DNA from 2 places in the Lysinibacillus sp. FSL L8-0126 genome. Region 2 is predicted to be linked to the other one. Evidence: predicted binding sites of a transcription regulator. Region 2 holds the regulator's gene; the other holds the start of a gene.
What was found. Region 2 encodes LexA, which represses DNA repair genes until DNA is damaged. Its sites were predicted from a motif close to CGAACATATGTTCG; they were not measured.

Region 1 (5,788 bases), 1.2 Mb from region 2:
TATTTGAATCATCCTCCATACCGAAGTCAACATTGGCTTCGATCCATTTACGACGCGGTTCTACTTTATCACCCATTAACGTCGTGACACGTCTCTCTGCACGTGCACCATCCTCGATTGTGACACGAATTAATGTCCGTGTCTCAGGGTTCATTGTCGTATCCCATAGCTGGTCAGCATTCATCTCACCAAGACCTTTATAGCGCTGCAATATGTAACCCTTTCCAACTTTCTGGATGGCCTTTTGTAAATCGTTTTCTGTCCAAGCATATTCAATCACTTCTTTTTTACCAGTACCTTTTGATACCTTATAAAGTGGTGGTAAAGCGATATAGACTTTGCCTCCTTCAATGAGTGGACGCATATAACGATAGAAGAACGTTAAGAGCAAGACTTGAATATGTGCCCCGTCCGTATCCGCATCCGTCATAATCACTACTTTATCGTAGGCTGAATCCTCCACAGCAAAATCCGTGCCAACACCTGCTCCAATCGCATGGATAATCGTTGATATTTCTTCGTTTTTCATAATGTCCTGTAGCTTGGCTTTTTCTGTGTTGATGACCTTACCGCGCAAAGGCAAAATCGCTTGGAATGTACGATCACGACCTTGTTTGGCAGAACCACCTGCAGAATCACCCTCAACTAAATACAACTCATTCTTGGCCGCATTGCGAGACTGAGCTGGTGTTAATTTGCCTGATAGAATCGTACTACCTTTTTTGCTTTTCTTGCCATTCCGAGCGTCCTCACGCGCTTTACGAGCCGCTTCTCTTACTTGCTGCGCACGGATTGCTTTACGTACAAGAGAAGCCGATAACTCTGCATTTTCCTCTAGCACATACAAAATTTGCTCAGACACTACGCTATCTACGGCAGAGCGAGCCTCACTTGTACCAAGCTTGCCCTTGGTTTGTCCTTCAAATTGTAATAAATGCTCTGGAATACGAACAGACACGATTGCTGCTAAACCCTCACGAATATCTGTCCCTTCAAGGTTTTTATCCTTGTCCTTTAGCAAGCCGATTTTTCTTGCATATTCATTAAATACACGCGTCAATGCCGCTTTTGCACCCGTTTCATGTGTGCCGCCATCACGAGTACGTACATTATTAACGAACGACAAAATCGTTTCTGAATAACCATCGTTATATTGGAAAGCGAATTCTACTTCAATATCATCTTGTATGCCTTCTACATATTTCACAGGATGAAGAACATCCTTTTCTTCATTCAAATACGCAACGAAAGCTTCAATGCCATTCTCATAAAAGAATACATCTTGTTTGCCTTCCTCGCGCTCATCGATTAATTCAATTTTTAAGCCCTTTAATAAAAAGGCTGATTCACGTAAACGTTCTGCTAACGTATCATAATTGAATTTTGTGACAGAAAAAATCGTTTCGTCTGGTAGGAAATGAACAAGTGTACCTGTTTGCTTCGTTTGCCCAATTTCTTCAAGTGTTGTGACAGGATGTCCACCATGCTCAAAGCGCTGACGATACTTTTTACCATCACGATGGATCGTCACCTCTAAAAATGTTGATAGTGCATTAACTACAGAGGAACCTACACCATGCAAGCCACCACTTGTTTTATAACCACCTTGTCCAAATTTACCACCTGCGTGTAGCACCGTAAAAATAATTTCAGGGGTAGGTTTACCCATTTTATGCATACCTGTTGGCATCCCACGGCCAAAGTCGCGCACACTCATACTTTGATCCTTATGAATTGTGACAATAATATGAGATCCAAAGCCGGCCAGTGCTTCATCCACCGCATTATCTACGATTTCATACACAAGGTGATGAAGTCCACGGCCATCCGTTGAACCGATATACATGCCAGGTCGTTTGCGTACCGCTTCTAATCCTTCTAATACTTGTATAGCGTCATCATTATAAACGCTAGTTGACTGTTTATTCGTCAAAAAATTCCCCTCCAAAAAACAAACACATGTTCTATTTATGTTCTCATCCTAATAATAATAGCATTTCCTGTCAATAGCTAGCGACAGGTCCATTAAATTTTTAAAATTTGCTCACAGTTTTGATCATCTTTATCAATAGTAAACATCTGCAACAGTTGCTTAAAATTGGTATTTAAGCAGGGCAGACTGCTACTAGTATCCATAAACGTTTGACGCATAGTAGCCGATTTAGTTTCAGCATACATAGAATCTAGTTCAGTGTAAACGCTACAATGTTTATTACGGTTAAACTGGATAAAGTTAGACTTCTATTCTACCAAAGGAATGAAGGATTGACAAAATTGCCTTTTTGCCTATATTTTTATAAAGGCTTTTTTTCACTTTCTAGAATCTCATGTCTGAAAGCCTACCCCTTATTAATAGGTTTTCTTTTGTATTGAATTCAAGGCTCCTAATGAAATCTCCTTCATAACATTGTAGATTAGCAAGAAAAAGTGTAAAATACTTGTTACAAACTATTAGTACCAAGTGATGGACTATGAATGAAAGGAGTCCAGCTATGATCAATGGACTTATTATTTTATGTGCTTATCTAATCGGCTCTATACCTTCTGGATTATGGATAGGTAAAATTTTTTATAATACCGATATTCGTGAACACGGGAGCGGTAATCTTGGTGCAACCAACACATTCCGAACATTAGGGAAAAAAGCAGGTATTGTTGTAACCGTAATGGATGTGCTCAAAGGAACAGCTGCGGTTTTATTAGTAGCACTTCCCGTTTTCTCTGACAGCACACTGCATCCCTTATTACTTGGTCTTGTTGCCGTAATCGGTCATATGTTTCCAATCTTCGCCAATTTCCGTGGTGGAAAAGCAGTGGCAACATCCGCAGGTGTTTTATTAGGCTATTCGTGGCCACTCTTTGTCCTATTATTTATTACCTTTATTGTGACATTAAAAATCACAAAGATCGTCAGCCTAACATCGATGATAGCCGCTTTAGTAGCACTTATCTATGCAATCGTTTATTATTTTGTTACGGGTGACTTTGCATTAGGCATCTTGGTAGCCTTTTTATTTACCTTTATTATTTATCGTCACCGTGCCAATATTACACGTATTAAAAACGGCACTGAGCCAAAGGTAAAATGGCTTTAGGAAGAGAGGAGCATTCGAAATGAACATTGCATTGACAGATGAAGCACTCCAGTGGTTCAAACACGAAATGGAAGTAGAACCAGGTGATACGATTCGTTTTTATGCACGCTATGGTGGCTCTAGTCCTTTTCATGAAGGTTTTTCACTTGGCATGACTCGTGAAGAACCTATTGCTATAGGCGTACAGACAGTGGTTGATGATGTAACCTATTACATTGATGAGAAAGATCTCTGGTTCTTTAACGATCACAACTTACATGTTGACGTTGATGCTAGTAATGATGAATTGCAATATGACTATCGTACATAAAACAGTCTATCCTTTCAGTCCATGAAAGGATAGACTGTTTTTTTATTTGGCTCCATCATGCCAATAGTTAGATTTTCACCCTCACCTCGTTTATCTCTCAAAAAAATTGTCCACTCTATAAATAATGAGCGTATATTTGAGGAGGAAAACACATGTCTATGTCTAACAATATCGATACCTCCCCATCCCATACAAACGATTTGTTGTATACATCCCTAGCTAAAAATAAAAAAATCATTGAACAGGCGCTTGGTCACAGTAATGACATCATCATACGTGAAATCACAATTGGTGAATCTACCCCTCATAACATCGCTATCATTTCGATTGATGGCTTGTCAGATAAAACGACAATCTCCGATTCTGTTATTGATAAGCTTATGGCAAATATCGAGGAAGAACAAGACATTGAAATAACGACCATTAATCAATATGTACGAAACTCCTATTTAACAGTTGGGGATGTGTCGAATATCGAGCATTTCACAACACTCTACAATGCCATTCTCAATGGGGAAACGGTTATTTTATTAGATGGGTTTGCAGAAGGGATTGTGACAAGTACCAGAAGTGCAAAGGATCGAGCCGTTACAGAGCCATCGACTGAATCTGTTATTCGAGGTCCTCGGGAATCCTTTACAGAAACCATACGTACCAATACAGCGCTCATCCGTCGCAAAATAAAAAGCCCGAATCTCTGGATAAAGTCACGAGTTATCGGTGATGTGACACAAACAGATGTAGCGGTTATGTATATAAATGGCATTGCCAGTGACAAAATCGTCGCAGAGGTATTAGCCCGATTAGACCGCATTAATATCGATGGCATACTGGAAAGTGGCTATATAGAGGATTTTATTCAAGACTCTAAAAACTCTATGTTTCCAACAGTTTACAATTCAGAACGTCCAGATGTTATCGCTGGTGAATTATTAGATGGCAAAGTGGCGATTCTAGTTGATGGTACTCCCTTTGTCTTAGTAGTACCAGCGTTATTTACATCCTTTTTGCAATCAGCGGAGGATTATTATCAGCATTGGATGATTAGCTCACTTGTACGCATACTTCGCTTTTTTGGCATCGGTCTGGCATTAGTCGCGCCATCCTTATATGTGGCTATAACTACCTTTCACCAGGAAATGCTGCCAACACCAATGTTGATTAGTATTGCTTCACAAAGAGAAGGCGTTCCCTTCCCCGCAGTTGTGGAGGCACTCATTATGGAGATTGCCTTTGAGGTATTAAGGGAGGCTGGGCTTCGTATGCCTAGAACAATCGGCCCAGCGGTGTCTATTGTCGGTACTTTAGTTATTGGTCAAGCGGCAGTTGATGCGGGTGTGGTATCTGCTGTAATGGTCATTATTGTAGCTTTAACAGCAATTTGTAGTTTTCTTTTCCCTGCCTACGGTTTGTCGAATACGATTCGTGTGTTACGTTTCCCATTAATGATTTTAGCAGCTATGTTTGGTTTATTTGGTGTTATGTTCGGTATTATGGTCATTATTCTCCATTTATGTAGTATTCGTTCATTTGGTGTACCTTATTTAAGTCCATTTGCACCGTTAGTTTTAAAGGATCAAAAGGATGCCTTTCTTTTGTTCCCTCGTAGAAAGTTACTAACACGACCTCGTTTAGTTAATCAAAAAAATATTGTTAGAGGACATAAATATGTCAATGTAAAGGGCAGGAAATAACTACTGGATAAATGAGGAATGGAATATGGCAAAAATAAAAGTGATTTGCTTACTATGTATCCTCACTTTACTGTTAAGTGGCTGCTGGAGTAAGCGTGAATTAAATGAATTAGCCATTGTCGTAGCACTGGGTATTGACAAAATAGACGAAGAATATGAGATTACCGTTCAAATTGTTGATCCAAGTGAAATTTCGATGCGACAGGCTTCCACGCAACGCTCTCCTGTCGTTAGCTATCATTCGAGAGGCGAGACCATCTTTGAGGCAATTCGAAAAATGACAACCAACGCTGCCCGAAAACCGTATTTTGCCCATCTTCAAGTGGTTGTTTTAGGGGAAGATCTAGCAAAAGAAGGAATTAGTGATTCACTTGATTTAATTGTAAGGGACCATGAATTTCGTAAGGATTTCGATGTCATTATGTCTCATGAAGCGACAGCGAAGGAAGTGTTAAATGTACTAACGCCCATTGAAAAGATACCCGCTAATAAAATGTTAAATTCCCTTGATGTCTCTGAAAAAGCTTGGGGCGCCACAATAGCTGTCAATATAGATGAGTTAGTCAATACATTAACGAATAAACATAAAGGGGCATTAATTACTGCTATTGAAGTACATGGTGATAAGAAATTAGGTGTAGATCAAACAAATGTGCAACGAGTTAAAACGCCTGTGCTGTTGCAGTATG
Region 2 (5,788 bases):
TAAGATTGCTTATATTGATGGCGCTTGTAAAGGAGACAGCTCAGATAATGAGTGTGTGAAAGATGAATTAGAAGCGTTTGTAGATGGTATTGAGCTAGGAAGCAATGATAAAGTAACGTATAACGAAAGTGAAAAAAAATGGTCAATTTCATATGGTAGATTTGAAGAGATTAAAACAGAGAGTCTCAAAGTTAGCTCAACTGCAGGTGCAATAACAATATTTGAAGAAGAACTTAATAAACTATTAAAAAGTGCAGGAGTAGATAAGAAAAAAACAGAAAATACTAAAACTCAATAATCAGTCCTCCCAACCCATTCAGAAACGATAATTTTCTTGCGTTTCTGGCTGGGGAATGGATGACTAATTGATAAAATCATTTATACTGAATAGGAAAAGGAGGTCTTTTCACATGTTTAAGAGAAAGAGAAAGTCGCATGTATCGATTGAACTGAAGGATTATGTGCTACGTGCGATTGTGGCGAAAGGACCTGAGCCTAGTCAATGGCATGGCTATGAATATCCTTTACCAGTTGATATCGTTGAAAATGGAGCAATCATAGATGAGGTGGCTCTTTTTGAAATTATTAAAGAACAGGTTGTGAAGTGGACAGGAAAAAAACAGGCTGTTCGTATGTTTGTGCCTGATACAACTGTTTTATTAAAAAGTTTCGAGCATCCTAAAGATGTTAAACCTCAGGAATTACGAGGATATGCTGAAATGGAGTTGGGCCATTCTATTCATTTACCTTTTCAGGCCCCGTTAATTGATGTTTATGATCCCGATGCGGAGGACGGTAAAGCGATATTATTTGCAGCACCTTCAGAGGAAATTACGAAAATAGTAGGAATGCTGTTAGATGTCTCCTTGGACCCTGAAGCTGCCGATATTCGTGCCTTATGCAATATACGTTTGTTAGAACATATGTCAATGTTAGTGCCTAATAAAACATATTTAATTGCTGATTGGTCTATCAATGAACTTTCCATTAGTATCTTTTCAAACGGACAGGTTGAGTTTTTGCGTTATCAATCGATTGAAACAGATATGGCACAATGGCAGGGCAAAAAAGTCGATGAATTTAGCTACCAATTTCTCTACAATGGTGAAACCGAAGATTACCAGATGGTCGTCATGGATCAGGTTTTAGAAATTGATCGGATGATGAATTTCTTTAAGTTTTCTTTACATAAAGGGGAAAAAACAGTAGATGAAATCATAATACTTGGTGATAACCCGTTACTCAAATCAATAGGAACCTTATTATCTTCTAATTTAGAGACACCTTTGATGATTGTTGATGGAGCAAAAATTGAAAAGTTCTTTCCTTATTTTAAAAAAGAATTTTCAACATTGCTAGGCTTAGCTTTGAAGGAGGTTCATTAATGGTTCCAGATATAAACCTCTTACCACAGCTTGAAAAACGGTCTACTTCACCAAAGCTTTTTTATAGCTTGATAATTGTCATAGTGGGTCTAATAGTAGCTTATTTACTATTTATATTTTTTACAGCTAAAAGTGATTTGTCACGTTTATCTGCTGAGGAAAAGACATTAACGACACAGCTTGAACAATTACAGCAAGAGTTAGATGTAAGACAAAGTGTTGATCAGGGATCATTGGAGGAATCTGTTGCCTATATTCAAGGTGTTTCTTATCCTGTAACCCCATTAATTGATGAAACGAAAACTTTACTACCAACTCAAACGTACTTGCGTAGCTACGTTTTTGGGGAAAATACAGTTAATATTGAAGTGGATTTTGAAACGATGACCGATATATCGAAATATGTAGAGCGACTTTTAATGAGTAGTTTTTTTACAGACGCACAAATTAATACAGTGTCAAACTTTGATATAGAGCTTGGCGAACAGAAGGAATTAACGCCTGAACAAAAATTTAAAGAAGTACCACGTTATTCAGTGTCCATTACGGCGACAATCGACTTTATGTATTTAGCTGGAGGACGACGCTCATGAATAAATTAACGAGTAGTAAAAATTCATCTATTATCTTGTTATTGACTTTAATCGTTTCTATTTTATTTGCGCTTTATTATTATTTATTATTACCAAGATTAAATGAAGTAGAAGCAAAAGAGAGTCATGTATCACAGATACAGCAAGAGATTTCTAGTGTAAAAGAACAATTAGCTCAATTAGACAAGGAGCAGGGTCAGCCGACTATCAATGTTTTAGCGTTAAGACAGAAGCTACCTACAACAAGAGCTGTTGAAAAGATCATACTAGATTTAGCTGAGATTGAGGAAGTGACAGGAACACGCATAAAGTCATTAACAGTTCAAAATGATGATGCGGCTGTTTCGCAATCAGATGTATCGCAAGACCTTAATCTGTTGGAGCAAGCTGAAGAAGAGGTTAATGGTGAGCAGGATAACAAGATTACGAGTTCACCGATTTCATCTATTTCAAAGGATTCCTTACCATCGAATTTAAAGTTGATTACTTTTATATTAGAGGTTGGGGCGCTTGATTTTAATTCTCTAGAGAGCTTTTTACAGGAAATTGAACAATTACAGCGTGTGATGAAAACGGATACTATCGAATTCAAATTGCCTGGAGAGCAGGATCAATTAGAAAAAGATACGGATCTTACTTTACAAGCTACCGTCCAGGTGACGACGTTCTATTACGAAGGAGAGTAATAATTGCATTGATAGGCGTTCCATACTGCATCTGTATGGGCGCCTATTAGTTTAGGAGGACAGAAAATTGGAAATGGCTTATACAATCTTTCTATTTTTATTTGGGCTTGTCTTTGGCTCTTTTTATAATGTGGTAGGCTTACGTGTGCCACAGAAGGAGTCGATTGTACAACCTCCTTCACATTGTACTAAATGTCAAAGGCAACTGACGGCGCTTGATTTAGTGCCAGTTTTATCTTATGTGTTTTTTGGGGGGAAATGTCGGAGCTGTGGTAATAAAATAGCTTGGATTTATCCAGTAATGGAATTATTAACAGGATTATTGTTTGCCTTTGCATATTGGCAGCTTGGTTGGAGCATAGAGTTTATAGTAGCCCTATTTTTTATTTCATTATTAGTCATCATTGTTGTTTCTGATATAGCCTATATGCTGATTCCGAATAAGGTGCTTTTATTCTTTTTACCCTTCCTTATTATTGGACGAGTATTGTCGCCATTAACACCCTGGTGGGACTGTGCTGTAGGTGCAGTCGTTGGTTTCGGCATATTATATAGTATTGCTGTGATATCAAACGGGGGCATGGGTGGAGGCGATATTAAATTATTCTTTTTAATTGGACTTGTTCTTGGTACAATGCATACACTGTTAACATTATTTATAGCTGCAGTTATCGGCATGATTGTCGGGCTTGTCGTGTTAACGAAGAACAAGCAGGGGAGAAAAACACCTATTCCTTTTGGACCTTCTATTGCATTAGCCGCTATCATTGTCTATTTTTATGGGGATTCATTAATCGATTGGTATTTAGGTTTTTGGTAATTGTTCAATCTTCAAGCATATGGAGGGAAGCAAGTGAAACCGATTATTGGCATTACAGCCTTTGTGGAAGATGATTTATCCTCTCGATTAAATGCTGCTTACAGTAAAAGTATCATTGATGCAGGTGGGATTCCTCTTATTATTCCACTTGGCGTAGAGGAGGATGCCACACAAATTCTATCCCTTACAGATGGTTTATTGTTATCTGGAGGCTATGACGTGCATCCATTTCTGTATGGGGCAGAGCCTGCACCAAAACTAGGGAAAATTCATCCAGCAAGAGATACGGTAGAGTTAGCATTAATTGAAGCGGCATTCACACGAAAGATGCCTATTTTGGGTATTTGCCGAGGCATTCAAATACTAAATGTAGCACTAGGTGGTACTTTATTTCAGGATATTGATAGTGACCATTTTAGTACTAAGCTGCTCAAGCATGTACAGCAATCTGCTCGAGCTGTAGCTACTCATTATGTACAAATTATGGAGGAGAATTTATTAGCGACCATTTTACAACAAGAGAAAATAGCGGTAAATTCATTTCATCATCAGGCAGTTAATGTATTAGCAGAGAAATTAAAAGTAGCAGCAAAATCGAGTGATGGCATTATCGAAGCAGTTGTTCATGAAGAGTTGCCATTTTGCTTGGCTGTTCAGTGGCATCCCGAGGAACTAGCTATAGCAGGAGATGAGCCTGCACAAAAATTATTTTCAGCCTTTGTTGAAGCTAGCTTAAAATTCAAAAAGGAAGCGTAGCAGGGGGACTGTACAAAGAATCCAACCATATATGGATTCTTTTTTTGCGTAAAAAAGAGGATACATGCTCTTAGAAGGAACACATAATCCTCAAAACCTACTTTAAATGATTAATGTACACGACGATATAGTCCTACAACTTGTCCTAAAATAGAAACTTGATCGACGATAATAGGCTCCATAGATGAGTTTTCAGGCTGTAAACGGAAATGATTTTTTTCCTTGAAGAAACGTTTGACCGTTGCTTCATCCTCTGCTGTCATGGCTACAACAATATCTCCGTTATTAGCTGTTGCCTTTTGCTTCACAATAACTAAATCGCCGTCTAAAATTCCTGCTTCAATCATAGATTCCCCCATAATCTCTAGCATGAATAACTGATCCTCGCTTGTGCCATACGTATCTGGTAATGGGAAATATTCTTCAATGTTTTCAATAGCAGTAATTGGGGAACCAGCAGTTACCTTCCCCACAAGTGGTACATGAATGACTTGCTGCTTTTGAATAGACTCTTCAGGCTCTAAAATTTCAATTGCACGTGGCTTTGTTGGATCTCGACGAATAAAGCCCTTTTGTTCTAATCGAGCTAAATGACCATGAACAGTTGAACTTGAAGCAAGTCCGACTGCTTCCCCGATTTCACGTACTGATGGTGGATATCCCTTAGCTCGTACCTCTTCTTTAATAAAAGCCAAAATGTCCTCTTGTCTTTTCGAAACTTTTTTCATGAGTGCTCACCTCTTTTTTCTAATATCATTCTTCTTATTTGATAGTATAACAGAATGCGAACATGTATGCAAACATAGGTTCGAAAAGTGTTTGACAAAAACGTTTGTTCGCTTTATTATGAGAACATACATTCCGAACAAACATTCTAGAAAAGGGGTTGTAACTATGACATGGTTAAAGAAAAATACACATATCTCCATTTTATTAGGAGCTTGTCTATTATTTGCAGGATACCTTTACATCACTGATCCAGGAGATGTTAATTACGCAGAAATTCAAATTGAACATGGGGATAGCTTGTGGTCGTTAGCAGAGCAATACCGTGGTAAGATGAGTACAGATGATTGGATTAAGCTGGTCAAAACAGAAAATGAATTAGCAGATATTAAAATTGTGGCAGGAAAGTCTCTAGTTATTCCTGTATTGGGTGATCAAGCCAATCCCATCCATACTATCGAAATTGCGAGAACTGAACAATGATGAATAAACAAATGTCGGCTGTTGTCTATTGCCGTGTAAGTACTGAAAAAGAAACACAAAGCTCCTCATTAGAGCGCCAACAGGAAGAGTTGCTGCGCTACGCTAGAGAGCAAGGCTATGAGGTAAAGGGTGTATTTAAGGATAAGCATAGCGGCTATGATGTAGAACGCGATGGCTTGCTTGAAATGCTTGATTTCATTAAAGAAAAGGGAATTAATGCCCTTTTTGTACAAGATGAAACACGATTAGGACGTGGGAACGCAAGGATGGCTGTGTTGCATTTATTGCAAAAATCAGCAACAGATGTTTTTTCCATGCGCGATGCAGGACCCGTTCAAC

Region 1: the regulator LexA is predicted to act here: its motif matches at 1,953-1,966, upstream of parE (DNA topoisomerase IV subunit B).

What each region holds. Positions count from the first base shown of each region.
Region 1 is NZ_CP152028.1:3,753,532-3,759,319, reverse strand. It holds gene parE (DNA topoisomerase IV subunit B) at 1-1,933, opposite strand, end outside; gene plsY (glycerol-3-phosphate 1-O-acyltransferase PlsY) at 2,493-3,095, shown strand; gene MHI34_RS18165 (HesB/YadR/YfhF family protein) at 3,115-3,405, shown strand; gene MHI34_RS18160 (spore germination protein) at 3,558-5,099, shown strand; gene MHI34_RS18155 (Ger(x)C family spore germination protein) at 5,125-5,788, shown strand, end outside.
Region 2 is NZ_CP152028.1:222,991-228,778, reverse strand. It holds gene MHI34_RS01170 (prepilin-type N-terminal cleavage/methylation domain-containing protein) at 1-298, shown strand, start outside; gene pilM (pilus assembly protein PilM) at 411-1,385, shown strand; gene MHI34_RS01160 (hypothetical protein) at 1,385-1,978, shown strand; gene MHI34_RS01155 (hypothetical protein) at 1,975-2,664, shown strand; gene MHI34_RS01150 (A24 family peptidase) at 2,732-3,484, shown strand; gene MHI34_RS01145 (gamma-glutamyl-gamma-aminobutyrate hydrolase family protein) at 3,518-4,240, shown strand; gene lexA (transcriptional repressor LexA) at 4,351-4,968, opposite strand; gene MHI34_RS01135 (LysM peptidoglycan-binding domain-containing protein) at 5,135-5,449, shown strand; gene MHI34_RS01130 (recombinase family protein) at 5,446-5,788, shown strand, end outside.